One region of the Massilia sp. LXY-5 genome, then DNA from elsewhere that is predicted to be linked to it. Evidence: predicted binding sites of a transcription regulator. Region 1 holds the regulator's gene; each other region holds the start of a gene.
What was found. Region 1 encodes HrcA, which represses chaperone genes, less so after heat shock. Its sites were predicted from a motif close to TTAGCACTCNNNNNNNNNGAGTGCTAA; they were not measured.
Positions count from the first base shown of each region.

Region 1 (10,246 bases):
AGAACCAGGACGAGTTCCCGATCTTCGACACCAACGAGGCCGGCTTCAGCTACGCCCAGCTGTTCAGCGAGAACCGCTTTGTCGGCGGCGACCGCGTTTCGGATGCGAACCAGCTCACGGCCGCCGTGGTGTCGCGCTTCATCGAGGCCGACGGCGCCGAGCGCCTGCGCATGGCGGTGGGCCAGCGGTTTTACTTTACCGAGCCGCGCGTGCAGATGCCGGGCCGCACCCAGGACCGGCAAGGCCGCTCCGACCTGCTGCTGGCGGCGTCGGGCCGCATTGTCAATAACTGGAACTTCGACAGCAGCGTACAATACGATGCGACCAGCACCAGCCTGTATAGCCAGAACCATGGCGTGCGCTGGACGCCGGGTCCGATGAAGGTGCTCAATGCCGAATACCGCTACGTGCGCGACAGCTTCCGCAATGCCGACGTGTCGGCCCAGTGGCCGCTCTCGAAGCGCTGGTATGGCGTCGGCCGCGTCAGCTATTCGCTGCGCGACCGCAAGGTGATCGAGAGCCTGGTCGGACTCGAGTACAAGGCCGATTGCTGGATCTTCCGCATGGGCGCGCAGCGCTTCGTGACGGCAGCCCAGGCGACCTCGACGCCGATTTTCTTCCAGCTCGAGCTCAGCGGCCTGTCGCGACTCGGTTTTGGTACCCCGCTCGAGTCGTTTACGAGGAGTATTCCCGGCTATACGCGGCTGAACAGCAACGTCGGCCGACCATAATAGGGTATCCCAATGAGGTATCCTTCTTGGTGGCGCCCCCGCAGGCGCGCCTCCAAGATCCGAACCACGGATGATTTTTGACCTGAATGAGTGCTTCCCAGACTATGCGTACTACCCGTTTGCATCACCTTAAGCTCGCAGCAACGCTGCTGTGCGCGCTCACGGCCAACGCCGCCCTGGCACAGGGTGCCAAGCCCGCGCCTGCAGCGGCGCAAACCACTGCCCCCGGCAGCGGTTTCCTGCCGCCCGCATCGAGCAGCGCCAATGTCATCGATTCGATCCGGGTCGTCGTCAACGACGAGGTCATCACCCGCAACGAAGTGCGCGACCGCGTCGGCCAGATCGTGCAGCGCCTGCGTTCCCAGAATGCCCAGCTCCCGCCGCAGGCCGACCTCGAGCGCCAGGTGATCGAAGCGATGGTCGTCGAGCGCGCCCAGCTGCAGCTGGCCAAGGAGATGGGCGTGCGCGTCGACGACCGCACGCTCGACGCCGCGATCGGCCGCATCGCCGAAGGCCAGAAGATGACAGTGCAGCAGATGCGCAACCAGATGGAAAAGGAAGGCCTGACCTTCGCTGCCTTCCGCGAAGAAATCCGCGGCGAGATCATGCTGCAGCGCCTGCGCGAGCACGAAGTCGACAGCAAGATCCAGGTCTCCGATGCCGAGGTCGACACCTACCTCGCCGCCGAAAAAGCCGCCGCCGCCGACCGTGTCGAAATGGACATCGCCCAGATCCTGGTCGGCATCCCGGCCAACGCCACGCCCGAGCAGATCGCCGCCCGCCGCGCCCGCGCCGACGAAGTCATGCGCCAGCTGCGTACCGGTGCCGACTTCGCCAAGATGGCCGCCACCTATTCGGACGCGCCGGACGCATTGAAGGGCGGCGCCATCGGCTGGCGCGACCCGGACCGCCTGCCGGAACTGATTTCCGAGCCGCTGCGCAAGCTGAGCCCGGGCCAGGTCACGCCTGTCATCAAGAGCAATACCGGTTTCCACATCATCAAGCTGATCGACAAGCGCAACCAGCAAACGGCGCCGGAACAGGCCGCCGTGGTCCAGCAGACCCGCGCGCGCCATATCCTGATCAAGGCCACGCCGGCCATGCCGGCCGCGCAGGTGAAAGCCAAGCTGGCCGAGCTGCGCGCCAAAATCGTCAACAAGAGCGCCACCTTCGAGGACCTGGCGCGCCAGAACGGCCAGGACGGTTCGGCCGCCAAGGGCGGCGACCTGGGCTGGCTGCAGCCGGGCGACGTGGTACCGGAATTCGAGACCGCGATGAATGCGCTGAAGCCGGGCGAACTGTCCGACGTGGTCGAGACGCCGTTCGGCTTCCACCTGATCGAGGTCCTCGAGCGCAAGAGCGAAGACCAGGGCAAGGAACGCGAGCGCCTGCGCGCACGCCAGGTGATCCGCGAGCGCAAACTCGGTGAAGCCGCCGAGGACTGGGCGCGCGAAGTGCGCGACCGTGCCTACGTCGAGTACCGCGAAGAGGCATAAGGCCGTGGGTAACACCGTGGCCGCGCCGCAGGCAGTGCGCCCGACCCTGGCAATCACCGTCGGCGAGCCGGCCGGCATCGGGCCCGAGATCGCGATCCGGGCCGCCTGGGCGCTACGCGACCAGGCCAATTGCGTGCTGGTGGGCGATGCCGCCTTCCTCGCGCTCACCGCCAGCCTGATCGACCCGGCCATTCGCCTCGCCGCGCTGTCGACCCAGGCCTTGCGCAACGGCGGCCTGCCGCATTTCGGCCGTGATCGCATCGCCGTGGTCGACGTACCGCTGGCGGCCCATGTCGTGCCGGGCGTGCTGGACGCGGAAAACGGCCGCGCCGTGCTCGCCACGCTGGACCTCGCGCTCGAGGGAATACAAGCCGGCTGGTTCGAGGCCATCGTCACCGCGCCGCTACAGAAAAGCACCATCAACCAGGTCGGCGTCGCCTTTTCCGGGCATACCGAATACCTGGCCGAAAAAACGAACACGCCGCAGGTCGTCATGATGCTGGCCGGGCAGCCGGCCGGCAGTGAACCCTATCTGCGCGTGGCGCTGGCCACTACCCACCTGCCGCTGCGTGCCGTGGCGGACGCGATCACGCAGGACGGCCTGGGCCGCGTCCTCGACATCCTGCACGCCGACCTGCGCGCCAAATTCGGCATCGCTTCCCCCCGCATCCTGGTCACCGGCCTGAATCCCCACGCCGGAGAAAACGGCTACCTGGGGCGCGAGGAAATCGAGGTCATCGAACCCGCGCTGGCGCAGGCGCAGGCGCGGGGCATCGATGCGCGCGGACCGTATCCGGCCGATACCCTGTTCCAGCCGAAATACCTGAGCGAGGCCGACTGCGTGCTCGCCATGTACCACGACCAGGGTTTACCCGTGCTCAAGCACGCCACCTTCGGGCGCGGCATCAACGTCACGCTCGGCCTGCCCCTGATCCGCACCTCGGTCGACCACGGCACCGCGCTCGACCTGGCCGCCCAGGGCCTGGGCCTGGCCGACTGCGGCAGCATGGAAGAGGCGATCCGCGCCGCCATGGCGATGGTAATCGCAAGCCGCGCACATTAAATCAAACGAAAGCACGAATGAAACACGTAGCACGCAAGCGCTTCGGCCAGAATTTTTTGACCGACAAGCTGGTCCTGAACAGCATCATCGAAGCCATCGATCCGCGCCGCGGCGAGGCGATGGTCGAGATCGGGCCGGGCCTGGCGGCGATGACGGCGCTGCTGATCAAGCAACTCGACCACATGCATGTGGTCGAGCTCGACCGCGACCTGGTGGCGCGCCTGGAAAAGGCGTTTCCGCCCGAGAAGCTGACCATCCACTCGGGCGACGCCCTGAAATTCGATTACGCGTCCATTCCCGTGCCGGAAGGGCAGAAGCTGCGCATCGTCGGCAACCTGCCATACAACATCTCGAGCCCGCTGCTGTTCCACCTGGCCGAGTTCGCGCACCTGGTCGAGGACCAGCACTTCATGCTGCAAAAGGAAGTGGTCGAGCGCATGGTGGCCGAGCCCGGCACCAAGGCATATGGCCGGCTGTCGGTGATGCTGCAGTGGAGATATGACATGTCGCTGCTGTTCATCGTCCCGCCGACCGCCTTCGATCCGCCGCCGCAGGTCGAGTCGGCCATCGTGCGCATGGTGCCGACCCGTCGCAAGCTCGCCGTCGACGGCCCGACTCTGGAGGCGGTGGTGCAGAAGGCCTTCTCGCAGCGTCGCAAGGTGATTCGCAACTGCGTGGCCGGCATGTTCACCGAAGCGCAACTGGTGGAAGCCGGGATCGATCCGGGCGTGCGGCCGGAAAACGTCAGCCTGGAGCAGTACGTGGCGCTGGCGAATATCTTAAAGCCGGTGTAGGGTGGGCATGCCCACGCGGTGATACGTGGCGGCAAGATCGCCGAGCACGATAACGGAGCCCGCTCGTATCACCGCGTGGGCTCGAGAGCCCACCCTACGGTGCACCGCCGTCTCGACCTCATCCTTCTGCACCGCACAATCGGCTTTTTGCGCGCTTCATCGCGCGCTTTCCGCGTTTCGTCGCACGCCGATGGAAGCGCAAAGGGCCGCTTGCTAATCTACTCCCATCGAAAGCCCGAACGCAGACGCAAACGGGCCACCAACCACCGAAGGGAGCCTGAAATGAACGTCCTCAAACACATGGAATCGCTGTTCCTGGTCGCCGCACTCGCCGTCGTCGGCACCACCTACGCCAGCGCCCAAAGCTACAAGGCGCAAGTGCGCGCCGACTCGATGGTCTCGGTCGGCAGCGAGAAAGTGGCCGTCGTCAAGGTCAGCGGCAAGCGCCTGCCGGCTGCCACCAAGTTCGGCTGAGCCGGCCCCACGAAAACGCGGGCAAAAAAAAGCCCGCCGTTGCGGGCGGGCTAAATCCAATTCTTTTCTGAGGAGAGTTGGAGGAGACAGGTGCAATTATGCTGCACCACAACATATACGTCTAATTTTCTTTCAGAATGATCGACATAGGTGTTGTGAATGTCTCCTTCAGCTTGCTCAGCTCGGGTTGTTGACGCAATTGACCGTAATCGTGTCGACTGCGTTGTCACCCATGGTGCCGGCGCCGTTGGTGACGGTGCAGGTCTGGGTAGCAGGCTGCTTGTACACGGTGACGCCATAGGTCTGGCCAAAGGTCACGACGGCTGGAAACACGAACTTCGTCGGATACGTTCCGTCGGTACCCTTGGCTATCGTCACCGAACCGCCGGTGCTGCCGTTAATCAATTGCAAGCCATCGCTCGCCAGGCCGGTGATCGTTCCGCCGATCGTATTCGCCACCAGCGAGCAGCTGATCACGGCGTTGATCGTCGTCAGGCGACCGGCCGTATCGGCGGTGCCGCCGGCCGGCGTGCAGGTCTGGTGCGCGGGGTTCGTTTTCACGGTGACGCTGTACGCTTTGCCGTAGTCGACCTCGCCCGGGAAGCTGTAGTTGACGTTCTTGACGTTATTGCCGGCATCCAGGCCCGCCGGCTTGACCGCCAGGTCGTTCGTCAGGTTGTTCTGAAGGACGAGACCGTCGTACTGCAGGCCGATGACCGTTCCATCTATCGTATAGCTCGAGGTGCCGCCGCCGCAGGCCGCAAGGCCGGCTGCCAGTGTCAGCGCGCACAGCGCCAGGATCGATTTCTTCAAAATACTCTCCACAGGATGTGATTAAGGCGCGGTGCAGGTGACGTCGACGGTCGCGCCGGCGGTGGTCATCGTGCCGGAGCCGTTCGCGATGGTGCAGGTCTGGCCTTCCGATTTCAGCACGGCCAGGCCGTACACGGCGTCTTCGGCAATCTCCGTCATCTGGACGGTCGCATCGGTCGGCGCAACCACCTTGCGGTCCGCGCCATTGACGAGTTCCAGGGTGCCCGGGTGCGGGCCGGTGATGCGGGCCGTCAGCGGATAGGTCTGCAGGGTGCAGACGATGCGCACGGTCGAGACGTTGAAGACCGCCTTGCCGGTACCGGTCCCCTGGACCACCTTGCAGCCATCGGTGCCGCCCGGCGTCGACGGCTTCGTATTCGGGGGCGAGGCGACGACCTTCACGTTGTACGTGGAATCGGTTTCGACCAGCTCCTTGAACACGAAACTGGTCGCGCCGGCAGGAACTTCCAGGCGCGGACCGTCGTTGTTCGTCAGAAGCAGACCCGCCTTGGTGTTGCCAACGACGCTGCCGCCGACATACAGATTGCCGCTGCTGCCACCGCAGGCGGACAGGCTCAGCGCGCAGGCCAGCGCAAGGCCGGCACGCAGGGGGGAACGAATCATAATTTCTCCAAAAAAGGGGAGGGACAAGGCGCGCAACCCGAGGCACCCAGTCGCATGGCAGAAGTTTGCCCATCATTTTAGTGCATTTGACAAGCCTCGGGCTCATTCGGCTTCGTATCAAGCTGTAACAGCACGCTGCAAGGGTGGGCGCACCGGCGGCGCGTTTGCATTTCGCCGCTGGCCTCGCTATGCTTGGCCTCCATACACGACCGCCGCCGATGAAGCCTTCCTACCGCCGCCCCTGGCCCAAAGCCATCCTGTTCGACCTCGACGATACGCTGTGGCCGATCGCCCCCGTCATCGTGCAGGCCGAGCAGACCCTGTTCGCGTGGCTGGCCAGCAACGCGCCGCGCGTGGCCGAACGGTTTACCATCGACAGCCTGCGCCAGGCCCGGCTCGAACTGCTGGCGCGCCGCCCCGAATTCCAGCTCGACCTGGGCGCGCTGCGGCGCGCCGGCCTGATTGCCGCCTTCGAACAGGCCGGCGAGGATGCCGACAAGGTCGAGCTGGCGATGACCGAATTCTTCGCTGCCCGCAACGCCGTGATTCCCTACGACGACGTGCTGCCCGGCCTGCTGCGCCTGAAGGGGCGCGTCCTGATCGGGTCGGTCACGAACGGCAATGCCGACCTGCAGACGATCGGCTTGAGCCACCATTTCCACGCCTCGGTCTCGGCGCCCGGTTTCGGCCGCGCCAAGCCCGATGCGGCGATCTTCCATGCCGCCTGCGAAGCGCTCGGGGTGGCGCCGCAGGACGCCGTGCACGTCGGCGACGATTTGTTACTCGACGTGCAGGGCGCGCAGCGCGCCGGGCTGCGCGCGGTCTGGATGAACCGCACCGCCAGCCGCAGGCACCTGGAAGAGGGCGTGCAGCCCGATGCCATCGTGTCGAACATGGATGGCCTCATCGACTGGCTGAAACGCGAGCACAGTTAGCGCCAGGCGGCGCGCTGAGTTCCCACACCGCAGGCTGCAAGGTGCATAATAGCCGTGCAACCATTCTGCGCGCCACCACTCCCCATGCAACTTGAACCCCGAGCCCAAACCCTGCTGAAAGCCCTCGTCGAGCGCTACATTGCCGACGGCCAGCCGGTCGGGTCGCGTGCGCTCTCGAAAATTTCCGGCCTCGACCTGTCGCCGGCCACGATCCGCAACATCATGGCCGACCTCGAGGAGATGGGCTATGTCGCCAGCCCCCACACCTCGGCCGGCCGGGTGCCGACGCCGCGCGGCTACCGCCTGTTCGTCGACACCCTGCTGACGGTGCAGCACCTGGACGGCCAGCACGGCGTCGACGCCGAGCGCATGCGCTTGTCCGTCCAGCAGCCGCAAAAGATCATCGCCAACGCGGCGCAGATGCTGTCCTCGCTGACGCAGTTCGCCGGCGTCGTCCAGAGCCCGCGCCGCGAGTCGGTGTTCCAGCAGATCGAATTTTTGCGCCTGTCCGAAAAGCGCATCCTGCTCGTGATCGTCGATCCGCGCGGCGACGTCCAGAACCGCCTGCTGCTCACCGAAGTCGACTACACGCCGGCGCAGCTGATCCAGTCGGCCAATTACCTGAACCAGAACTTCGCCGGCCTCACCTTCGACGAAGTACGCCTGCGCCTGACGGGCGAATTGCGCCGGCTGCAGGAAGACATCGGCGGCCTGATGCAGACGGCAGTGGAGGCGGGCAGCGAGGCGATGGCCGAGGGCAGCGAAGAGATGGTGATCTCGGGCGAGCGCAATTTGCTGTCGGTCTCCGACCTCTCTTCGAACATGAGCTCCCTGCGCCAGATGTTCGAGATGTTCGAGCAGAAGACCGGCCTGATGCAATTGCTCGACATGTCGAGCAAGGCGGGCGGCGTGCAGATTTTTATCGGCGGCGAATCGAAGCTGGTGCCGATGGACGAGATGAGCGTGGTCACCGCGCCGTATGAGGTGAACGGCAAGATCGTCGGCACGCTCGGCGTCATCGGCCCGACGCGGATGGCGTATGAGCGCGTGATTCCGATTGTCGACATCACGGCGAAACTGCTGTCGAATGCCTTGAGCAGCTCATGAAAAACGGCGCCATCGGCGCCGTTGTTCATTGCGGTTCGGCCGCGCTCAGCTGCCGCCGCGGTGCGGGCAGGCCGGCTTGATGCAATTGCCGTAGATCGCCAGCGCGTGCTCGGCGATTTTGAAACCGCGCTCGCTGGCGATCTTGTTCTGGCGCGATTCGATTTCTTCGTCGAAGAATTCCTCCACATGGCCGCAATCGAGGCAGACCAGGTGGTCGTGGTGCGAACCGGCATTCAGTTCGTAGATCGCCTTGCCGGTTTCGAAGTGATTGCGGTTGAGCAGGCCGGCCTGCTCGAACTGGGTCAGCACGCGGTAGACGGTTGCCAGGCCCACGTCCATGTTCTCGGCCAGCAGGATTTTATAGACGTCTTCCGCCGTCAGGTGCCGCACTTCACTGTTCTGGAAAATTTCCAGGATTTTCAGGCGCGGCAAAGTGGCCTTCAGGCCGCTCGCCTTCAGGTCGGTGGGACTGTTACTCATGTTTGTTACTCGTAGATAGGCGGAGTGCTTTATGATATAGCGTTTTGGAAGCTCCCGCTTACGTTTTGAGGTTACTTATGCGCGTCTTTGATGCCGTTGTTTATCGTGTAGTGCATCGTTCCCATGCCCGGGCTGCGCTTGCCGCCGGCCTTGCCTGTACGCTGGTCCTGTCCGGCTGCGCCTCGTGGCGCAACCAGACCAAGCCGGCCGCGCCGGTGAACACCTCCCCGGCTGCCATGGCCTCCGATGCCGGCAAATCGGCTTCGCTGGCGAATGCCGGTGCGCAAACGACCGAAGGCACGCGGCTGCAGAAATTCCTGTGGATCTTCTCGCCTTACCGCCCGGACATCCAGCAAGGCAACTTCGTCTCGCAGGAAATGCTGGACCAGCTGAAAGTGGGCCAGACCCGCGAGCAGGTGCGCTTCCTGCTCGGCACGCCCCTGTTGATGGACATGTTCCATGCCGACCGCTGGGACTATCCGTTTTATCTCGCACGCGGCAACGGCGAGCTGACCACCAGCCGCGTCACCGTGTATTTCAAGGGTGACGTGGTCGAACGTTTCGAGGGCGGCAACCTGCCGACCGAGCGCGAATACATCGACCGCATCGCCGGCCCGGCCAAGAACGTCGTCAAGGAAGCGAAAAAAGCGGAAAATGCCGCCGCCTCCCGTCCGGTCGCGCCAGCAACGAACGCCACGCCCGCCACTTCCACGACCACACCGTAAGACAGCCATGACGCAACTGAAAATCGCGGTCGCCGGCGCCAGTGGGCGCATGGGCCGCATGCTGATCGAGGCGATCGCCGCCGCTCCCGACACCGTCCTCGCCGGCGCCCTCGACGTCGCGGGTTCTCCCTTCATCGGCCATGACGCCGGCGCCTTCTCGGGCCAGCTGACCGGCGTCGTGATCGAGTCCGACCTGGCGCGCGCGCTGGCCGATGCGGACTGCCTGATCGATTTCACGCGTCCCGAAGGCACGCTCGGGCACCTGGCCTTCTGCGCCGCGAACAATGTAAAAATCGTGATCGGCACCACCGGCTTCGACGAGGCCGGGAAGGCCGCGATCGCCGCCGCCGCCGAAAAAATCGCCGTCGTCTTCGCGCCGAACATGAGCGTGGGCGTGAACGTGACCCTGAAACTGCTGGAGCTGGCCGCCAAAAGTTTTAACGAAGGCTACGACATCGAGATCATCGAGGCGCACCACCGCCACAAGGTCGACGCGCCGTCCGGCACCGCCCTGAAAATGGGAGAAGTGATCGCCGATGCCCTCGGGCGTGACCTGAAGGAATGCGCGGTGTACGGGCGCGAAGGCGTGACCGGCGAGCGCGATCCGTCGACGATCGGCTTTGCCACCGTGCGCGGCGGCGACATTGTCGGCGACCATACGGTGTTGTTCGCGGGCACCGGCGAGCGCATCGAGATCACCCATAAATCGAGCAGCCGCGTGACCTATGCCCATGGCGCCCTGCGCGGCGCGCGCTTCATCGCCGACAAGGCGAACGGGCTGTACGACATGCAGGACGTCTTGTCCCTGAAAGGGTAAGCCATGGCAGTGGCAGAACTGAACGGCGCCGCAATCGTCAACGAAGCGACTTTCCTGGCCGAGAGCCGGCGCGCGTTCGACTTTCATACGGCGACCGGCGACACCATCGACACCTGGGTCGATTGCCTGAGCTACCTGCGCGACGACGAGAACATGACCAAGTTCCGCCTGCAGCCGGACGAGGTGC
Region 1 covers NZ_JBNNEH010000001.1:69,258-79,503, forward strand. Annotated here, with positions in the region: gene ACI48I_RS00270 (LPS-assembly protein LptD) at 1-731, shown strand, start outside; gene ACI48I_RS00275 (peptidylprolyl isomerase) at 836-2,227, shown strand; gene pdxA (4-hydroxythreonine-4-phosphate dehydrogenase PdxA) at 2,232-3,290, shown strand; gene rsmA (16S rRNA (adenine(1518)-N(6)/adenine(1519)-N(6))-dimethyltransferase RsmA) at 3,308-4,084, shown strand; gene ACI48I_RS00290 (hypothetical protein) at 4,367-4,558, shown strand; gene ACI48I_RS00295 (hypothetical protein) at 4,736-5,371, opposite strand; gene ACI48I_RS00300 (hypothetical protein) at 5,393-5,995, opposite strand; gene ACI48I_RS00305 (HAD family hydrolase) at 6,214-6,930, shown strand; gene hrcA (heat-inducible transcriptional repressor HrcA) at 7,015-8,037, shown strand; gene fur (ferric iron uptake transcriptional regulator) at 8,083-8,517, opposite strand; gene ACI48I_RS00320 (outer membrane protein assembly factor BamE) at 8,595-9,242, shown strand; gene dapB (4-hydroxy-tetrahydrodipicolinate reductase) at 9,250-10,059, shown strand; gene ACI48I_RS00330 (barstar family protein) at 10,063-10,246, shown strand, end outside.

Region 2 (10,246 bases), on a different contig from region 1:
CATGCGCGGCGGCGTCACGGCGATCGACCCGGACAAGTCGCGCATCGTCATGGCAGATAAAAAACTGTCGTATGACCGGCTGATCCTCGCCCCCGGGATCGATTTCATCTACGACGCCTTTCCCGCGCTCGCCGGCGCCCAGGAGCAGATTCCCCATGCCTGGAAAGCGGGACCGCAGACGCGCAATCTGCAGCGCCAGCTGATCGCCATGCCGAACGGCGGCGTCTTCACGATCGTGGTGCCGCCACAGCCTTATCGTTGTCCGCCCGCGCCCTATGAGCGCGCCTGCCAGGTCGCCTTTTACCTCAAGACGCACAAACCCCGGTCCAAGGTCGTGGTGCTCGACGCCAATCCCGTCATCACCTCGAAACGGGCCCTGTTCGAGCGGGCATGGCGTGACCTGTATCCCGGCCTGATCGACTACCTGCCGGGCAGCGAGCTGCAGGGAGTGGATGTGGCGACGAAGACCGTCAGGACGGCGTTCGATACGGTCAAGTCCACCGTGCTGAACATCATTCCACCCCAGCGCGCGGGCAAACTTGCCCAGGAGGCCGGCCTGGCGGACAGCGAGGGGCGCTGGTGCGAGGTCGATTTTCTCAGTTATGCCTCGACGGTACTGCCCCGGGTCCACGTCATTGGCGATGCGATCGAATCGGGCTTGCCCAAGTCGGCGCATATGGCCAATGCCCAGGCGAAGATCTGTGCGCGTGCCGTCGTCGACCTGATGCTGGGCCAGGCGCCAGACGCGGCACCGGCCTTTGCCAATACCTGCTACAGCTATATCGACGACAGGCAGGCAATGCACATCTCGACCTTGTACCGGTACGACGCGGCGAAGAAGAGCATGCAGGCGGAGGGGGCCGGCGTGCTGTCCGAGCATGCATCTGCGCAGGAGGGGGGAGATGCCGATGCCTGGGCGCGGCAGATCTGGGCGGATGTGCTGAGTTAGGGCGCAGTTGATCGAACGCCGTAACGCGTGGGCAATGCCCACCCTACGGTGCACCACCGTCCGCAGCAAGTTCAATCAACTGTGGCGTAACGTAGGGTGGGCATTGCCCACGCGTTCACCGTTTGAAACCATGCGGCCCGTTACATTGACCAACAAATTTGCCAAAAAAAAAGCGGCCCGCGCGGGGCCGCCGTGTCCTTCAATGTCTGGCTGCTTACACAAACGCCGCCAGCGCACCTTTCATCTTCTTCAATGCCGCCGACTCGATCTGGCGAATCCGCTCGGCCGACACGCCAAACTCTTCGGCCAGCGTGTGCAGGGTCGCACCCGAGCCGTCGTCGTTCGCCAGCCAGCGCGCTTCGACGATGCGGCGCGAACGCGGGTCGAGCTTGCCCAGCGCCGTTTCCAGGCCTTCGGACTGCAGGCGCGTGACCTGCTCGGCTTCCAGCACCTTGGTCGGTTCCTGCTGGTCCGAGGACAGGTAGGCGATCGGCGAGAACTTGTCGTCTTCGTCGTCGGTCGGCGCTTCCAGGGCGATGTCGCGGCCCGAGAGGCGGGTTTCCATCTCGATCACTTCCTCACGCTTGACGTCGAGCATCTTCGCCAGGTCGTCGACCTGGGTCGGGGTCATCGCGTCCAGGCCCACCTTGTTGCTGCGCAGGTTGAAGAACAGCTTGCGCTGGGCCTTGGTCGTGGCGACCTTCACCAGGCGCCAGTTTTTGAGGATGTATTCGTGCATCTCGGCCTTGATCCAGTGCATCGCGTACGACACCAGGCGTACGCCCTGGTTCGGGTCGAAACGCTTCACGGCCTTCATCAGGCCGATATTGCCTTCCTGGATCAGGTCGGCGTGCGGCAGGCCATAGCCCAGGTAGCCGCGCGCGATCGACACCACCAGGCGCAGGTGCGACAGCACCAGCTTTTGCGCGGCGTCGAGATCATTCGCATCCCGCAGCCGCTTTGCCAGCGAAACCTCTTCCTCGTGGGTCAGCATCGGCAGGCGGTTGACGGCGGAAATATACGCGTCGATATTGCCGAGATTGCCGGTGAAACCGAGGTTCAAGGCACGACTGCTGGTCGGAACCAGTGCGGATTGTGCGGACATCATCATTTTCCTCGTAGAGTAATCTTTGCTGCATCGATCAGGTTCCCGGGACATCCCGGAAACTGATGGCACGCTTATCTTCAAGCCTGTGCCGGATGCGTTTCAGATCTTGTTTACCTTCACTTGAGAACATATATTAGCACTCCCCATGGGAGAGTGCCAGCAACGCCCCCGGATCGGAAGAGCGTTTAAGTTTCATCAAAGTATTTCTTTGCGGAAACGAAAATAGAACGATTTACTGTAGAACAAAGCCTTGCATTATTGTTGAGATAGCTCAAACGTACCGGACATGCGGCTGCGGTCAGGACTCAGGTTACGGGTCCGCGACACGTGGTTTCTGTTAGTTGGCGCACCGAGGAAGAAGTTCAGCGCTCAGAAGGGAAGATGTCTGGCGCGCTGGCGGCGTCAATACCTACAAATGGGGGCGTGAAAATTTGCAGGGCGGCACAACATGGGCAGGCGATATGGCCCGGGCAGAATCGCCCGGCCATACCGCTTCCGTCTCCCTGCGCGGCCTCAGCGCATGCGCGCCAGGTGGCGCTGCACCGACAGCAGGGCCCCGACCAGGCCGAGTCCGGCACTGATGGCCAGCAAGCCCGCCACTTCCAGCGCGCCGAGCGGCGCCAGCTGGAATTCCGACGCATACAGCCGCGCGAACTCGGCGATGGCATTGTTGAGCGGATGCAGGCCCAGCGCGACCGCGCCCAGCGCCACGGCGCCGGCGCACAGCCCGAGCAGGGCGCCCGTGTAATAGAAAGGCCGATGGATGAAATTGTCGGTCGCGCCCAGCAGCTTCGAGACGGCAATTTCCTCACGCTGGGTCAGGACCTGCAGGCGGATCGTGTTGAACACGACCGCAATCACCACCACGCCCAGCGTGACCGCCAGCAACAGCAGCGCCAGGCGCAGGATGCCGAGCAGGGCAGCCAGGCGTTTCACCCAGGCCGAATCGACTTGCACGGTATCGACCTGCGGCAGCGCGCCCATCTGCTCGACGATGCCGTCGATGCGCGCGGCCTCGACGGTGCTATTGAAACCTTCGAGTTTCATCACATAGCTGTCGGGCAGCGGATTCTCGCCCAGCGTGTCGAGGGCGGCGGACAGGCCGCTGCGGTCTTTCAAATCGTCGAGCGCCTGTTCGCGCGGCACGAACACGATCCTGGCCTTGCTGCCTTGCAGGATCTGGCGCAGCCGGGGTGCGAGCGCCTGCGCCTCCTCGCGCGTCGCGCCCGGTTTCACGAACAGGCTTACTTCCGGATCGACCGATAACTGCTCCGACATCGGACGCACGTTGTCGAGCAGGGTGATGCCGGCGAAGGGCAGCGCCAGCGCCACCGCGACGACGAGCACGTTGAACAGGAAGCTGCCGGGCGCCTTGCGCAGGGTGGACAGTGCCGCGCCGAGCGCGAACTGGTGCTGGCGGATCCAGGGGCTCATGCCGCACCTCCAACACGGTCAGTCGGGACGAGTTGGCCATGTTCCAGGCGAATCACGCGCGCCGCGCCGTCGAGCACCTGCTCGTCGTGGGTCGAAATCAGGCAGGTCACGCCGACGGAATGAAACGCGCGCAGGGCGTCGAGCACCTTGTCGGCGGCCACGCGGTCGAGGTTGGCCGTCGGTTCGTCGGCCAGGATGATCTGCGGCCGGTTGACGATCGCACGGGCAATCGCCACGCGCTGCTGTTCGCCGCCGGACAGTTCCAGCGGATGGGCTTTCGCACGGTCGAGCAGGCCGACCTTGTCGAGCGCGGCCCGGGCCCGTTGCTCGGCCCCGGCCTTGGGGGCACCGGTGACCAGCAGCGGCAGCATCGTATTGGCGAGGATGTTGCGGTCGTTCAGCAGGCGCTGGTGCTGGAAGATCAGGCCGAGTTTACGGCGCAGGAAGGGGATGCCGGGTTTGCCCAGCTTGCCGATGTCCTGGCCGAACACGATCACGCGGCCGCTGCTCGGACGCTCGATGGCGGCGATCATCTTCATCAGGGTCGACTTGCCGGCGCCGGACGGGCCGGCCAGGTAGACCAGTTCGCCCTTGTCGATGTTCAGGGATACCTCGCGCAGGGCGGTGGCATCGGCGGAATATTGCTTCGAAACGGAGTGGAATTCGATCATCTGCATTTATCCGAGCAGCGCTTCGACGAACTCTTCTGCATTGAAAGGCTGCAGGTCGTCCAGCTTCTCGCCGACGCCGATGAAGTACACCGGCACCGGACGCGTGCGCGCGATCGCGGCCAGCACGCCGCCCTTGGCCGTGCCGTCGAGCTTGGTGATCACGAGGCCGGTCAGCTGCAGCGCGTCATCAAAAGCCTTCACCTGCGCCAGCGCGTTCTGGCCGGTATTGCCGTCGATGACGAGCACGGTTTCGTGGGGGGCGCCATCCATGCCCTTGCCGATCACGCGCTTGATCTTTTTCAGTTCTTCCATCAGGTGCAGCTGGGTCGGCAGGCGGCCGGCTGTATCGACCATCACGACGTCAACGCCGCGTGCCTTGCCAGACTGCACCGCGTCGAAGGCGACCGCGGCCGGATCGCCCGAGGCTTGCGAGATCACGGTGACGTTGTTGCGCTGGCCCCAGACCATCAACTGCTCGCGCGCAGCGGCGCGGAAGGTGTCGCCGGCGGCCAGCAGCACGGACTGATCCGAGCGCTGCATGTGCTTGGCGAGTTTGCCGATGGTGGTGGTTTTACCCGCACCATTGACGCCGGAAATCATCATCACGAGCGGCTCATGGCGGCCCAGTTCCAGCGGCTTTTGCAGGGGCGCGAGCATCTCGATCATCAGCGTTTTCAGCGCGGCCTTCACGGCGGCGGCGTCGAGCAGCTTGTCCTCCTTCACCTTGCGGCGCAGGCTATCGAGAAGAAACTGGGTCGCGTCCATGCCGGCATCCGACATCAGCAGCGCGGACTCGAGTTCCTCGTACAGGTCTTCGTCGATGCGCGCGCCGACGAACAGCAGCGACAAATTGCTCGAGGTCTTGGACAGGCCCGCCTTCAGGCGCGTCATCCAGGACCGTTTCTTTTCCGCTTCGCTGGTCGGGCGTTCGGCCGTTTCTTCGATGAAGAGGTCGGCTTCAGGGACGGCTTGCGTTACCGGGGCAGGTGCCAGGGCAGGTGCAGCAGGCGCCGGGGCGGGCGCAGGGGCGGGCACAACCGGCGCCGGCACAACCTCGACCGGCGCCGGTGTGTCGGCGGCTTTTTTTCTTTTAAAGAAACTAAACATGGATTGAATGGTGGAGGGTAGTGCATGCACATGCCGGACAAAACCGCCGGCACGACGAAAAGGGTCGCGCGTATTTTACCAGAGGGAGGTACTGACGAATCGGCAACGAATTGCCATCGAATTGGACAATGCAAAACGCTGCCGATATGCGCAAACGCGACAGTTCTGAAATGCGGCCCCAGGCCTGCCGACGACCTGGAGCGATCGAATCGTGCGCCCGGGTGTGTCCGTGCGCGCTGGTCTACAGTATGGGTTCGACCAGCACCGAACAGGAGGAAAAGCCCAGGAAACGGTCCACGCTGCGCAACTCGCTCGCCTGGCTGTTCATTGCCCTCGTCGCGCTGTTCCTGACGCATCCGACAGCGGAGCAGCAAAGCGTATTCGACGGCCCCTTGCCGCTGCCGGCCGATCTCGAGCCCCTGCTGCCGGGCTAGCGAACGGCCGCCAGTCGACTTATTGCCGGTTGCGGACCCACCAGTTGCCCTTCTTTTCCGGGGCGACCGGGCTCAGGCGCCAGGCGCCGTAGGGATTATTGAACAGCGAGCCTTCGCCGTAATCGACCGCCGCCACCTTTTCGACCCGGTACACGGGTTTGCCCTCGCTGACCGAAAAGGTGTGGCCATCGGCCAGTTGTGGAGAACGTTCGAGCAGGTAGCGGGTGAAGAAGCGCAGCATGTCGGCCGCCTGCGTCTTGTCGCCCCCGCTGGTGATCGCTTCCGGCAAGCCGAAGTTGTGCATGCCGCAGGAATAGACCTCGGCGCCGGCCACGTAGACCACCAGCGCCCGGTGCGCCGTCAGCTGGTCGAGCTGTTCGCACATGTCGATCCAGTATGCCGGGGCGTGGGCGATCCCGGTGCTGTCGACCTTCACGCCAAGGCCGCCGCTATCGATCAGGGCGGCGCCGGCGCGCATCATCGCCTCGGCCGCTTCGCGCGAACCGCCCGGTCCTGCCAGGTAGGCGACCGACGCGTGGTCGTCGATGTCGGCCATCGCCTCGGTGGAGGCCCAGTGCGGACCGGCCCTGGCGAAGTCCGCCGCCAGGTTCGGATCGGGCCCTTGCAGCACGAGTTCCCAGGCGAAGCCGGTCTCGGCGTCGCGCAGCACGGTGCCCGTCAGGGAATAACCGATGGCGCTGACGGCGATCTCGTCGGCCAGGATGCTGCTGTTGTCCCATGGACCGGGAATGCACAAGACCAGTTCTGGGGTGGTGCTCACGGTGTTTCGTCTCCTTATCGTTTTGCCTGGCGCGCAGGCCCGTTGTGCATGCTGCCGTCGAGCAGCATAGCGCGTTCGGCGCAATGCTGCGTTTGGCAATCGAACCAGGGTCGAGGACCGTGCTGGAGCGTTCGTGCGAGGTGATAAAAGGTGAGAATTGGACCATCTTAATTCGGTAAACTATTCGCGAAACGGGATCTGCTCGCGTGGCGGCGTGATTCGCGTTTTAACCAAAAAAGGACGGCCCCTGATGCACCTTAGAATAATTACGGGCTTTGCCGCGCTTCTCGCGCTGGCCGCGTGCGGCGGAGGCAGTTCGCAGCCCGAACCGGCACCAGTCAATACGCAGGGACTCTGGTATCAAATCAATCCATACGCATTTTCCGAATTCCTGCTGCCTTATGTCCTGGTCCAGAATGGGGCCGACATCGTCGTCAAGCATTGCGACCGCTCCACCTCGGGCTGGAAGCTGCAGGGGAGCACACTGCTCGAAACGAATGGGGCACCTGCGAATTGGCACATCGCGGGCGACAACGCGATCATCGGTAAGCTTGGCGCGAGCGGCGGCGCCGAGTGGCGGCGGTTTTCAAATTCCCCCGTCTTCGACTCGGGGCGGGTGTCATTCCAGGGAGCATCCCTGACGCCCTTGCAGGCGAGCCAGGATGTCTGCGCTGCCAGGGCGAGCGCGACGTACAAGGACGTGAACGGGACCGATATCAGTTCGGCCGGCATCATGATAACCGCCCCCTACCAGGGCAGCCATGTGCGGATCGACCTCAACTTCGCACCCCCGCGCAAGAGTGGCGTCAGCCTTCCCGCAGCTTATGTGCCCTTGAGCGATTACCTGCGCACGGGTGAGTTCGTGGTCGGCGACAGCACGTACTTCGTTCAACATCTGGACAGCGCCGCCCACGTGCAAGTGCGCTCGGCCGCATTCACGGCGTCGAAAGGCCGCGACAGCCTGACGATCACAGGGGGCAAGATCACGGTCGGTGTTCTCGCCAATGGCGCATACACCTTCAACGGCAGCCTGACCACCGACAGCGACGGGCCGCTGGCGTTCAGCGCCGAGCTGACGCTGGAACGGCGCTTGTAGTACCTGCCGTCGCCGTTTGCGGTGCAAGCGGGCCTTAGCCCCCCTGTCCCGCCTGCGCCGCCTTGCGCATCGCCTCCAGCGTGAGGTTTGGCGTAATCAGGTTACCGTCGTAACGCAGCTCGATCAGCGCCGGCAACCCCTTGCCGTTCGCATGTTCCAGTGCGCGCGCCAGGGCCGGCGCGAAGTCGGCCGTCTTCTCGACGATTTCCCCATGCCCGCCGTAGGCCCGCGCCAGCGCCGCGAAGTCCGGGTTGTGCAGGGTCGTACCCGAGACGCGGCCCGGATAGGTTTTTTCCTGGTGCATGCGGATGGTGCCGAACATGCTGTTGTTGAAGACGATGATGATCACGCCGGCCCCGTACTGCACGGCGGTCGCCAGTTCCTGGCCCGTCATCATGAATTCGCCGTCTCCCGCAAAGGTGACGACGGTGCGCTGCGGGTCGACGATTTTTGCCGCGACACCCGAGGGCACCGCATAGCCCATCGCGCCGTTGGTCGGCGCCAGCTGCGTGCGCATGCCGCCATAGCGCCAGAAGCGGTGCGCCCAGGAGGCGTAGTTGCCGGCGCCGTTGGTGATGATGGTGTCGCGTGGGAGCGTCGCCATCAGGTCCTGCACCACTTGCCACAGGTCCAGCGGCGCTTCGCCGTTCCTGAAGATTGGCGGCTGCTCCTGGTAAGCGGCGAGATCGGCCTTCGCCTCGGCGACGGTATGGCGCCAGGCGCTGGCATCGACCGGTTCCATCGCGGCCAGCATGGCGGTGACTTGCGGCGCGCCGCTGGCGATCATCAATTCGGCCTGATAGACGCTGCCCAGTTCCTCGGGGTCGGCGTGGATGTGGACCAGGCGCTGGGCCGGCACCGGCGAGGCGAGCAGGGTGTAGCCGCCGGTCGTCATCTCGCCCAGGCGCGGGCCGATCGCAATGACGAGATCCGCGTCCTTGACGCGCGCGGCCAGTTTCGGGTTGATGCCGATGCCGACGTCGCCGATGTAATTCGGGTGGGCGTTATCGAGCAGGTCCTGGAAGCGGAAGGTGCAGGCGACGGGAAGTGCGTTCGCTTCGGCGAAGCGTTGCAGGTCGGCGCAGGCCTGCGCATTCCAGGTGCCGCCGCCGAGCAGCACGATCGGGCGCTGCGCTTCGGCCAACATCGAACGCAGGGTATCGATTTGCGCAGCGCTTGGCGCCGCCTGCACCGGCTGGTAGCGGCGGGTGTCGGCCACTTCTGCCGTATCGATCAGCATGTCCTCGGGCAGGGCCAGTACCACCGGGCCCGGACGGCCGCTGGTCGCAATCTGGAACGCGCGCGCGATGTATTCGGGGATGCGGTCGGCGCGGTCGATCTGCGCCACCCATTTCGCCATTTCGCCGTACATGCGGCGGTAGTCGATTTCCTGGAAGGCTTCGCGGTCGACGAAATCGTTGCCGACCTGGCCGATGAACAGGATCATGGGCGTGGAATCCTGGTAGGCCGTGTGCACGCCGATCGAGGCGTTCGTCGCGCCGGGGCCGCGGGTGACGAAACAGATGCCGGGCTTGCCGGTCAGCTTGCCGTAGGCCTCGGCCATGAAGGCCGCGCCCCCTTCCTGGCGGTTGATGACGAAGCGGATCTCGGAGTCATGCAGGGCGTCGAGCACGTCGAGATAGCTTTCGCCGGGCACGCCGAAGGCGGTGTCGACGCCGTGGACGTGCAGTGCATCGACCAGGATCTGGCCGCCGGTGCGGGAAGGGTGCGTCATGTGTCGGTCATCCTTGAAAGGTAGGCATCGTGGCATTCTATGCAATCGCCTGGCGGCGGGCTTTTCAAATGGCGACACCGATTTTCAAAAATGGCGGCGCTTACCCCCATCGGTTACAATGCACCCCGTGAAGCAGGCCAGACAGCCGCTGGCTGGCACTCTCAAGGTGCCGGCGGGAGGAAGGTCCGGACTCCACAGAGCGGGGTGACGGTTAACGGCCGTCCGCCGAAAGCCGCTGGCGCAAGCCAGGGGTATAAGGCGAGGAATAGGGCCACAGAGACGAGCGTATTTAGTTACGGTGAAACGCGGTAACCTCCACTCGGAGCAATTCCAAATAGGCACGCGTTGATGTTGCTCGCGGAGCGTGCGGGTAGGAAGCTTGAGCGCCGGAGTAATTCGGCGCCTAGAGGAATGGCTGTCATAGGGGCGTCCCGCAAGGGAGACCACTACACAGAATCCGGCCTATCGGCCTGCTTTACACTTAATTCACAGCGCAGGGGGACTCGTGCCTCAACATCTGCCTCAGTACGTGCCGCAGTACGTCCTGGCCCTGGACCAGGGAACGACCAGTTCCCGCGCCATCCTGTTCGATCGCCAGGGACAGGTCTTCGCCTGCGCCCAGCAGGAGTTTCCCCAGCATTTCCCGCAGCCCGGCTGGGTCGAGCACGACGCGCTCGACATCTGGAACAGCCAGCTCGCCTGCGCGCGCAAGGTGATGTCCGATAGCCGCGTGCCGGCTTCCCAGATCGCCGCCATCGGCATCGCCAATCAACGCGAGACCACCGTCGTCTGGGACCGCGCCAGCGGCGAGCCGATCGCGCCCGCCATCGTCTGGCAGGACCGGAGAACGGCCGGTGCCTGCGACCGCCTGCGCGAGGCGGGCTACGCGCGCCAGATCAGCCGCAGCACCGGACTCGAACTGGACGCCTAT
Region 2 covers NZ_JBNNEH010000003.1:269,845-280,090, forward strand. Annotated here, with positions in the region: gene ACI48I_RS10250 (NAD(P)/FAD-dependent oxidoreductase) at 1-949, shown strand, start outside; gene rpoH (RNA polymerase sigma factor RpoH) at 1,164-2,057, opposite strand; gene ftsX (permease-like cell division protein FtsX) at 2,571-3,491, opposite strand; gene ACI48I_RS10265 (cell division ATP-binding protein FtsE) at 3,488-4,162, opposite strand; gene ftsY (signal recognition particle-docking protein FtsY) at 4,169-5,269, opposite strand; gene ACI48I_RS10275 (hypothetical protein) at 5,518-5,703, shown strand; gene ACI48I_RS10280 (DUF4261 domain-containing protein) at 5,723-6,484, opposite strand; gene ACI48I_RS10285 (hypothetical protein) at 6,642-7,580, shown strand; gene ACI48I_RS10290 (thiamine pyrophosphate-binding protein) at 7,615-9,315, opposite strand; RNA gene rnpB (RNase P RNA component class A) at 9,445-9,796, shown strand; gene glpK (glycerol kinase GlpK) at 9,845-10,246, shown strand, end outside.
Region 2: a site for HrcA is predicted at 2,191-2,217, ahead of rpoH (RNA polymerase sigma factor RpoH). Genes of this name have one in related genera too.

Region 3 (10,246 bases), 600 kb from region 1:
GAGCGCCTGCAGCAGCTGGCTGCGATTGGTTTCCATGCGGTGCACCATGCTTGCCAGGGCGAGCTGCTGGTTGGCAGTGCGCAAGGTCGAGTTCTCGAGCAATTCGACCGCACGCTGGGTCGAGAAATAACCGAGGCCGCCAACGGCGAGGGTCACGGCAATCAGTGCGCTGGTCACCGTTGCGATGAGGTATTTGATCCGGAGGTTTTTCATGACAGTAGAGTGGACAGAAAGCGGCGGGCTGCCGGCAAAGCGTTGCATTTTCGACGAATTTGACGATAATTTCCACACGGAAACTACGCAAATCGTCCAGAATACGCGGCTCTGCGTCGAACTTTATTGAAATGGACAAACTGTCATCCTTGCTGGGTCGCCAGGCATTCAGCGCCCGCATCTTCTACAACGGTCCGTTTTGCGACGCCAACCAGTTCCATGAGAATGGCAGTGCCGGCCACCTGCATCTGGTGCGCCAGGGGCCGGTCGAGTTCGTGCACGACGATGGCGCGCTCCTGCGCATCGACCTGCCTTCGCTGGTTTTTTATCCGCACGGCACCAACCATCGCTTGCAGGTTCCCGCCGGGCACACTGCCCTGCTGCTGTGCGCCGACATCGTCTTCGAAGGGGGCAAGGCCAATCCGCTGGTCCGGGTGCTGCCCGGCTGCCTGCATATGCCGCTGGCCGAGATCGCTGGGCTGGGGCCGACACTCGATCTGCTGTTCGGCGAGGCGGCAGGCACGGCGCCCGGCCGCGAATTGATCCTGGACCGGCTGTGCGATGTGTTGCTGGTCCAGGTAGTGCGCCGCGAATTCGACAACGGAAAATTGTCGCTGGGCTTGTTGGCCGGCCTGGCGGACCGCCAGGTGTCGGCGGCGCTGACGGCGATCCACGAGCGCCCGCACGAGCTGTGGACCCTTGCCGCACTGGCCAGGCTCGCCGGCATGTCGCGCGCCAGCTTCGTGGAACATTTCCGCGAGGTGATGGGGATTCCGCCCGGCGAATATCTCAGCCGCTGGCGCATCGCCCTCGGCGGCAGGCTGCTGCGCCAGGGCATGCCGGTCAAACTCGTCAGCAGCCGCACGGGCTATACGAGTCCGTCCACGTTTACGCGCGCCTTTACTGCGCAGATGGGTGCTTCGCCGCGCGAATGGCTGAAGCGGGCCGCCTGAGTTGCCTGAGGCGGCGCCCTCCTCAACCGCGGGCGGCCGCCGAACCGGCGCCGAAGCAGCGCCACAGGGCCGCGGCCAGCGCCACGACCAGCACGCCACCGCCGAGCAGGTGCGCGGAGGCCAGCGGCGCGAACAGCATGGCCAGCATGTAGCCGAGTCCGCCCAGCACCAGGCTCCAGCCAGCGAAGCGGCGCGCCGCCTGCTCGGCCTGGGGCGAGCAGCGCAAGCGCGCCAGCGCCGTCAGCGATTTCGGAATCGCGTTCGCGTAGAACACCACGACAAAGCCGAGCAAGGCACCGGTCAGGCGTTGCGACCACTCGAGCGACAAGTGTTCCGGCGCGGCCCATTTCAGGGCTGCGCACGCGCCGACGATCATTACCGCACCAAGCAAGGCACGGCCCAGCGGGAAAGTGCTTTTCATGACTTCTCCTCGTTCGATCCGACATCGAGATGGCCGGGTTGCGGCCGCGTGACCTGCAATCCAAACGTCTGGGCAAAGGCAAGCAAGGCCTCTTCCAGCACCGACAGCTTCAAGCGGTACGTAACCGTGCGCCCCTGCTTGTCGGCCTCGATCAGGCCGGCGTTGACGAGCACGGCGAAGTGCGCCGACATGGTCGGCTTGGAAACGTCGAACATCGCCGCCAATTCTCCCGCACCGATGGGCCCGGCCTGCAGCAGCTGCAACACCTTGCGGCGGGTCGGATCGGAGAGGGCTTTGAATACGGTGCTCATGGAATCGATTATTAGCTAACCATCGAACTATTGCAAGCGCTTTCGCGCACCGAACCGCAAGCTCCTCAATCTTTCGTGCGCATGAATTCCAGGATCGCATTCCACTGCCCGCTCGTCACCGGCGAAATGGAAAGGCGGCTGCCTTTCTGCAGCAGGACCATGTCTTCCAATACGGGCATGGCGCGCATCTCGGCCAGCGTCAAATAGCGCCCCTTTTCTTTCGCCTGGACGTCGACCGATATCCAGCGCGGCTGCGCCTGTGTCGCTTTCGGGTCGAAGTATTTGCCGGCACTGTCGAATTGGGTAGCGTCGGGATAAGGGCCGCTCGCCACTTCCGCTATTCCCGCGACACCGGGAACGGCGCAACTGGAGTGATAAAACAGGATGCCGTCGCCGATTTGCATGGCGTCGCGCATGAAATTGCGGGCCTGATAGTTTCTTACGCCGAACCAGGCGACGGTCTGGCCCGGTGCGGCGAGAACGTCGTCGAAACTGACTTCATCGGGCTCGGATTTCATCAACCAGTAGCGCATCGGATCTCCTGAAAAAAAAGCAGGCCGATAAAACCTGCGCGCGTAAAAAAGCGGCTGCGTGCTTTTGCTCGCAACCGCTTCATGGAATGTAGCCCCGCCTGTGCCGTTTTTTGCCGGCATCCCGAACCTGATGGCTCAAGGTGGTCACAGTCAGTTCAATTTCGGGTTCGTCGAACTAGCGACGCTCACGCCCATCAAACACTATCCCGCAACCTATGCATGTAAATGGTTCAAGGAATATATGGCAATCTCGAACACCGCAGGGTGCCTCGCAGTTTACTCGCTTGAACCGTCATGTCAAACGAATTTGCCCGGTCAGGACAAATTTTCCTGCGGCGCCAGGGTGTGGTCGAGGACCTTGTGCATCGCTTCGAGTTTTTGTTTCACTTCGAGCATCGTCATGTCCGACAGCGGTCCCTGCGGCGACTTCACCGAGAGGAATTCCGCGGCCACGCTGAGCGCGGCCATGACCGCGATGCGGTCGTTGCCCTTGACCTTGCCCGAATCGCGCAGCGCGGTCATCTTGCCGTCGAGATAGCGCACGGCATCGCGCAGCGTCGCCTGTTCGCCTTCCTTGCAGGCCAGGCGGTAAGGCTGGCCCATGATCGTCACATCCAGGTAAATCATCGGGCAGCCTCGGCATCCAGGGGTTCGGCGGCGTCTGCCGCGCTCTCTTCCGCGCTACCTTCCGCGTCTTCCGCTTCTTCCGGCGCAGGCAATTGCTCGATCACGGCTTCGACCTTGTGCTGGACCTCGACAAGGCGTTCGACGAGCGCCATGTTCACTTCGTTCAGTAACAGGTTGGTCTGGCGCAGTTGCGCATTCTCGCTGCGCAGCGACACGACCAGCTCGGCGAGCCGCTCGATTTTGTCGGATAGGTCTTGGAATTCGGAAATCATTCGTAACTATAGGTCTGTTCTGGTTAGACAGTCAACAGGAGAGCACAGCCTGCGCCCTGCCCGGCGGGGACCATAGTGTATAGCGTCGCGGCGGGTAGCCGCGCGCGGCAAGGCTTATCTGGCTGCATTTCGGTAGCAGCGCTGCGCCTGCATATCCGGAAGCGCAGTCCTTATCGCCTTCCATCCCCTCGTTTGACACCGATCAATTCCCCACCAACAGTGCGTCAGCCGTCTTGGCATCGGTGCTAGTCTCTCCGCTCCGTACCTGCGCCGGCCACGGCCCAGCAAGCTGCCGCGTCATCCCGGCAGTTGAGGCAAAACAAGCTCTTGCAATTTATTTTGCAACATCGCCGCTTGAAATACCCTGATGTCGTCCCTATAATTAGCACTCGTTAGATGAGAGTGCTAACAACCTCTTTCAAAGCTGCGGCGCAGTATGCGACGCGGCAAACAACGCAAACAAAGCTAGTCCAAACCACTGAATAAAGGAGTTTTGCATGAACCTTCGCCCTCTGCACGATCGCGTTATCGTGAAGCGTCTCGACCAGGAAACCAAGACTGCCTCCGGCCTGATCATCCCTGATGCAGCCGCCGAGAAGCCGGACCAGGGCGAGATCCTCGCCGTCGGCAATGGCAAAGTCCAGGACAACGGCACGCTGCGTGCACTGGAAGTCCAGGTTGGCGACCGCGTCCTGTTCGGCAAGTACTCGGGCCAGACCGTCAAGGTCGACGGCCAGGAACTGCTGGTGATGCGCGAAGAAGACATCATGGCCGTGCTGGTCAAGTAATCCTCCCCTCAGAATATCTCTCGGAGAAATAAAAAATGGCAGCTAAAGAAGTAATTTTCGGCGACGCAGCGCGCGCCAAGATGGTTGAAGGCGTCAACATCCTCGCCAATGCAGTCAAGGTCACCCTGGGTCCTAAAGGCCGCAACGTCGTGCTGGACCGCTCGTTCGGCGCCCCGACCGTCACCAAGGACGGCGTCTCGGTCGCGAAAGAGATCGAACTCAAAGACAAGCTCATGAACATGGGCGCGCAGATGGTCAAGGAAGTCGCTTCGAAGACCAGCGACAACGCCGGCGACGGCACCACCACCGCGACCGTGCTGGCACAAGCCATCGTCCGCGAAGGCATGAAGTTCGTTGCCGCCGGCATGAACCCGATGGACCTGAAGCGCGGCATCGACAAGGCAGTTGCTGCCACCGTCGAAGAGCTGGCCAAGATCTCCAAGCCATGCACCACCTCGAAAGAAATCGCCCAGGTCGGCGCGATCTCGGCCAACTCGGACTACTCGATCGGCGAGCGCATCGCTGAAGCGATGGAAAAAGTCGGCAAAGAAGGCGTCATCACCGTCGAAGACGGCAAGTCGCTGAACGACGAACTCGACATCGTCGAAGGCATGCAGTTCGACCGCGGCTACCTGTCGCCTTACTTCATTAACAACCCGGACAAGCAAGTCGCCATCCACGACAATCCGTTCGTTCTGCTGTGCGACAAGAAGATCTCGAACATCCGTGACCTGCTGCCGGTACTGGAGCAAGTTGCAAAGGCCGGCCGTCCGCTGGTGATCGTCGCCGAAGACATCGAAGGCGAAGCGCTGGCGACCCTGGTCGTCAACAACATCCGCGGCATCCTGAAGACCGTTGCCGTCAAGGCGCCTGGCTTCGGCGACCGTCGCAAGGCCATGCTGGAAGACATCGCTGTCCTGACCGGCGGCCAGGTGATCGCGGAAGAAGTCGGCCTGACCCTGGAAAAGGTCACGCTGGCTGAACTCGGCCAGGCCAAGCGTATCGAAGTCGGCAAGGAAAACACCATCATCATCGACGGTGCAGGTTCGGCTGAAAACATCGAAGCGCGCGTCAAGATGGTCCGCGTCCAGATCGAAGAAGCGACCTCGGACTACGATCGCGAAAAGCTGCAAGAGCGCGTGGCCAAGCTGGCCGGCGGCGTTGCCGTGATCAAGGTCGGCGCTGCCACCGAAGTCGAAATGAAGGAAAAGAAAGCACGCGTGGAAGACGCGCTGCACGCCACCCGCGCAGCCGTTGAAGAAGGCATCGTGCCAGGCGGCGGCGTCGCCCTGCTGCGTGCCCGCGCCAACCTGCAAGTCAAGGGCGACAACCCTGACCAGGAAGCCGGCATCAAGATCGTCCTGCGCGCAATGGAAGAGCCGCTGCGCATGATCGTCCAGAACGCAGGCGAAGAAGCATCGGTCGTCGTCTCGGCAGTGCTGGGCGGCACCGGCAACTACGGCTACAACGCCGCCAACGGCACCTACGGCGACATGGTCGAAATGGGCGTGCTGGACCCAGCCAAGGTCACCCGCTCGGCACTGCAAAACGCAGCGTCGATCGCCGGCCTGATGCTGACCACCGACTGCATGGTGTCGGAACTGGCTGAAGACAAGCCAGCCGGCGGCATGGGCGGCATGGGTGGTATGGGCGGCATGGGCGGTATGGACGGCATGATGTAATGTCCTTGGGCGCCGGTTCGCCGGCGCCCTGCTGCAGTTTGAAAAGCCCGCACGGTTCGCGCCTTGCGGGCTTTTACTTTTGGGAGATTGCGATGCCTGTCGTGAATGCGGAAGACCTCGAGGATGCGGTATTGATTGTGTCGGAGCCGGGAACCCCGGACAAAGCCTGGGTATCCCTCGATACGGGCCAGGTGCACATCCGCTCGGAGATGGTCGATGGGGAACTGGCGTCCCTGCCGGACGATATCGATACCTCGGAGCGCTACATTTCCGTGCCACACATGAGCGAGCTCGATCTCGGGCTGGAACTGGTGTTCGATTTCGCCGACGCAGCGATGGCTGACGATGCCGATCGCGTACGCCAGATGTTCAAGCGTTCGGATGCGTATCGCCATTTCAGCGAACTGGTCGAGGAGCGTGGCCTGACGGAGCGCTGGCATGACTTCCGCGAGGCGCAGACGCGGGCGGTGCTGGCGGGGTGGTGCGAGGAGAACGGTTTGCAGTTGGGCTAGCATCCGCGTGGGCATGCCCACGCATGTGCGGCTGCAAACCGTTCGCGTGAAAACACTGCCCGGGACCGGCGCACGATTTACTGGCTCGCCTTCCCCCGAAACCGCTTCAACTCCTCCTTCATATACACCGCGCTGGCCACCGCCTTCCCTCCCCCGCACTTCACGAGATACGGCTTGCCGCTCATGCTGCTCTGCGTCGCTCCACGCTCGATGAACGACTCCGCGTTCGTGACCAGGTCGCGCTTGACGAGGTAGTCGTACTTCTTCTGCAGATGCGCACGCGCCTCCGACCCGTCGTGCCAGCTGCCGTTGCGGTTGAACTGGCAGCCCGGCGTCGCCACGTAGTCGAGCAGGTGCGCAATCTCGGCCTGCGCCTTCGGTTCCGGCGCCGCAAGCGCCGCGCCGTGCAGGGTGGCGACCAGCAGCATGGCGCCCGCAAATCGAAATACGGTCATCGTGTTTCCTCCGGGGTGGCAAACGAACATGCGACGAGTCTAGCACCCCACACCGGGAAGCGTCCGTCAGGCCGGCATGCCGAGATTGCCCGGCATCTACACATCGGCTAGTATGGCCGCACGTTTTCCACGAGGTTCCATCATGATTTCACGCGGCGCACAGTTGCTGAGTTTCTCCCTGCTGGCCGCGGCCCTGCTCGCCGGCTGCAAGGACAGGCAGCCGCCGGCCGCGCCGCCGCAGCCGGCCAAGCCCATCGTGCAGCAGAAGGCCGAACCGGCCGTCACGCGCGAACAGGCGATGGCCGCACTGCTGGCGCTGCCGGAAGTGAAGGCCTGGTCGCAGGACATCGAAAAGCGCTCGCGCGGCAAGGCGCACGGGGCCGTGATCGAAGACGACCCGACACCGCGCGTCATCAACGGCACGTCGTACTGGCAGCTGAGTTTTGTCGAGAACCGTGCGGACAAGGTGCAGCGGCGCGAGAGTTTTCTGGTGGCGAAAACGGGCGAGCAGATTCTGGTGGACGACACGGCGAACGATACGGTGGTGTCGCTCGACGAGTGGCGGCGCGGGATTCGGCGGGTGGAGACCAAATCGGCGGAATGAAGTTGCGCTACGCGCAATCGACAACATCGTTAACGGACGCGTAACGCAGGGTGGGCTCTTGAGCCCACGCGGTCGAACGATGAAGCAGTCGACACGAGTACCGACATCTTTTCGCGCGCGTGAGCGATGGTGTTGAAGCCGCATCGACGCACATGTCAGACCGCGTGGGCACAAGTGCCCACCCTACGTTACTCAACTGTCCAGGTGTGAAATCAAGAGCCTGCGCTGCTCCACATCGCCTTCTCGCCCATTGTGCGCATCGACCGACAAGCCCACCGCCATGATGTCGATGAACAGCAGCTGCAGGATCCGCGAAATCATCGACAGGAACACCGTGCTGTCCTCGGCGTGATCGACCGCCAGGCACACGCTGGCCTTGCGTGCGAGCGGCGACTGGCTGTTGCCGATGGCGATGACGTCGGCGCCGCGCGAACGGGCGATGTCGACCGCCTGCAGCAGCTCCGGCAAGCGCCCCGAATTCGAGATCGCGATCACCACGTCGCCCGGCCCGAGCAGATCCGCCGCCAGCGCGAACAGGTGCGAGTCGCCATACAGCGCGGTCGGAATCCGGAAGCGGAAGAATTTATGCTGGCCGTCGAGCGCCACCACGCGCGCATTGCCCAGCGCGTAGAACTCGACCCGGCGTGCGCGGCTCACCAGCTCGATCGCACGGTCCAGCGTGTGCACGTCGAGCCCGTCGCGGAATTTCAAAATCGCCGACACGGTGTTGTCGATCACCTTCGCCGACAGGTCATGCGTGCTGTCGCTGTTCCTCACCTGGCTGTGGCGCACCGGGATCGCACCGGTCAGGCTGCTCGCGAACTTCAGTTTGAAATCGGCCAGGCCGAGGAAGCCGAGCGAGCGGCAGAAGCGGATCACGGTCGGCTGCGAGACTTCCGCACCGCGCGCGATATCCGCGATCGGTTCGTTCAGCACCAGGCGCGGCTGCTCGAGCACGAGCGTCGCCACGCGCTGCTCGGCGGGCGTGAGTTCGTGGCGCAGCCCCTTGATGCGGTCCATCAGCGTGTTGGCGCCGCTGCGTCCGCGCAGGTGTTCGGAGAGGATGGTCGCGACCCCGTGGAAGGCGGGATTCGGCGTCGTGATGACATAGGTGGGAATGTCGGCCAGGTAGTGCGAGAAGCGTCCCTTGGCCTCGAAGCGCGCGCGGAAGGGAGAGCGTGCGAACCACTCCCCCATGCGCGGCACGATGCCGCCGCCAATAAAAATGCCGCCGAAGGCGCCCAGGGTCACGGCGAGATTCGCCGCCGCGGCGCCCAGCATGCCGCAGAAGACTTCCAGCACCTCGATGCACAGGGCATCGTTTTCATCCAGGCCCGCGGCCAGGATGTCGGCGGCCGTACGGCCTGGGGCCTGCACGCCATTGCGCAAGGCCAGCGCCTCGTGGATCAATTCCATGCCGGGCCCGGAAATCAGGCGCTCGTTCGACACGTGCTGCCAGGCGCGCCAGGCGTGCCGCAGGATCGCGAACTCGCGCTCGTCGCCGGGCGCGAAGTTCACGTGGCCGCCTTCGCTGCCCAGGGTGACGAAGCCGTCGCTCGTGGGAATCAGGCCCGAGACGCCGAGGCCCGTTCCCGGCCCCAGCACGCCGATGACGGCATTCGCCGCCGGCTTGCCGCCGCCGACCTGCAGCAGGTCGGCAGGCAGCAGCACGGGAATGGCCATCGCCAGCGCCGTGAAATCGTTCACCACCAGCAGCGTCGACAGGCCCAGCTCGCGCCGCACCGCCTCGGTCGAGAATTCCCAGGCGCGGTTCGTCATGCGTACCTGGTCGCCGTTGACGGGATTGGCCACCGCAAAGGCGGCGTGCTGCAGGTTCAGGTCGAGGTGGTCGCGCAGGTAGAAGCGCACCAGCGAATCGACACCGTCGAACTCCTCGCACTTCAACACGGCCACATGGCGGAAGGTGCCGGGCGCCGTCTGCAGTGCGAAGCGCGCGTGCGTGGCGCCGATATCGGCCAGCAGGCGCGGGCCGTCGGCGAACGCGGTGCGCTCGAACTTCTCGGCGTCGGGCGCGTTGCCCATCAGGCGAGCGTACCGAACCAGGCGCCGTAAGCCGGCAGCGTGACGCGGCCGTTTGCCGCTTCGCCCGGCAGGCCGTGGCCTTCCAGGTCGTGAGCGCCCGCCGTCTCCGGCCAGGCTATCGTTACCGGCACGTTCGACAGGTTGAAGGCGGCCAGCACGGTCGCTTCACCGTCCAGGGTGCGCCGCAGCGCCAGCACCGGCTCCGGCGCATCGAAGAAGGAGATGTCGCCGCGCGTCAGCTGCGGCAGCTTCTGGCGCCAGTGAATGATGCGGCGTGCCGCGTTCAAGGCCGATGCGGAGTCGAACTCCTGCTGCGACACGGACGCGGCAAGATGCGGCACCGCGACCGGCAGCCAGGGCGTGCCGGTGGTGAAGCCGGCGTTGGGCGCGGCATTCGTCCACGGCATCGGGGTGCGGCAGCCGTCGCGGCCCTTGAATTCCGGCCAGAATGTGATGCCGTACGGGTCCTGCAGCAGTTCATACGGCACGTCCGCTTCCGGCAGCGCCAGTTCGTCGCCCTGGTACAGGCAAGGCGTGCCTTTCAGGGACAGCTGCATCGCCAGCACCATCGCCGCGAACGCCGCTGGCGCATCCTCGCCGCGCCAGCGCGTGACGACGCGGATCGCATCGTGGTTACCGACCGACCAGGACGCCCAGCCGCCTTTGACGCGCGCTTCGAATTCCTCGACCTGGGTGCGGATGTGCGCGGCCGTGAACTGCGGCGTGAGCAGGTTGAAACTGTAGGCCATGTGCAGCTTGTCGCCGTCGGCCGTGTACTCGGCCATGCAGGCCAGGGCGTCGTCGGCACCGACTTCGCCGATCGAGACGGCGC
Region 3 covers NZ_JBNNEH010000001.1:673,369-683,614, reverse strand. Annotated here, with positions in the region: gene ACI48I_RS02985 (methyl-accepting chemotaxis protein) at 1-213, opposite strand, end outside; gene ACI48I_RS02980 (AraC family transcriptional regulator) at 345-1,166, shown strand; gene ACI48I_RS02975 (hypothetical protein) at 1,189-1,587, opposite strand; gene ACI48I_RS02970 (metalloregulator ArsR/SmtB family transcription factor) at 1,584-1,898, opposite strand; gene ACI48I_RS02965 (EVE domain-containing protein) at 1,964-2,431, opposite strand; RNA gene ssrS (6S RNA) at 2,519-2,700, opposite strand; gene ACI48I_RS02955 (cell division protein ZapA) at 2,747-3,058, opposite strand; gene ACI48I_RS02950 (hypothetical protein) at 3,055-3,330, opposite strand; gene groES (co-chaperone GroES) at 3,828-4,118, shown strand; gene groL (chaperonin GroEL) at 4,154-5,800, shown strand; gene ACI48I_RS02935 (UPF0158 family protein) at 5,893-6,312, shown strand; gene ACI48I_RS02930 (YfeK family protein) at 6,390-6,767, opposite strand; gene ACI48I_RS02925 (hypothetical protein) at 6,910-7,371, shown strand; gene ACI48I_RS02920 (glucokinase) at 7,564-9,414, opposite strand; gene ACI48I_RS02915 (alpha-glucosidase) at 9,414-10,246, opposite strand, start outside.
Region 3: a site for HrcA is predicted at 3,713-3,739, ahead of groES (co-chaperone GroES). Genes of this name have one in related genera too.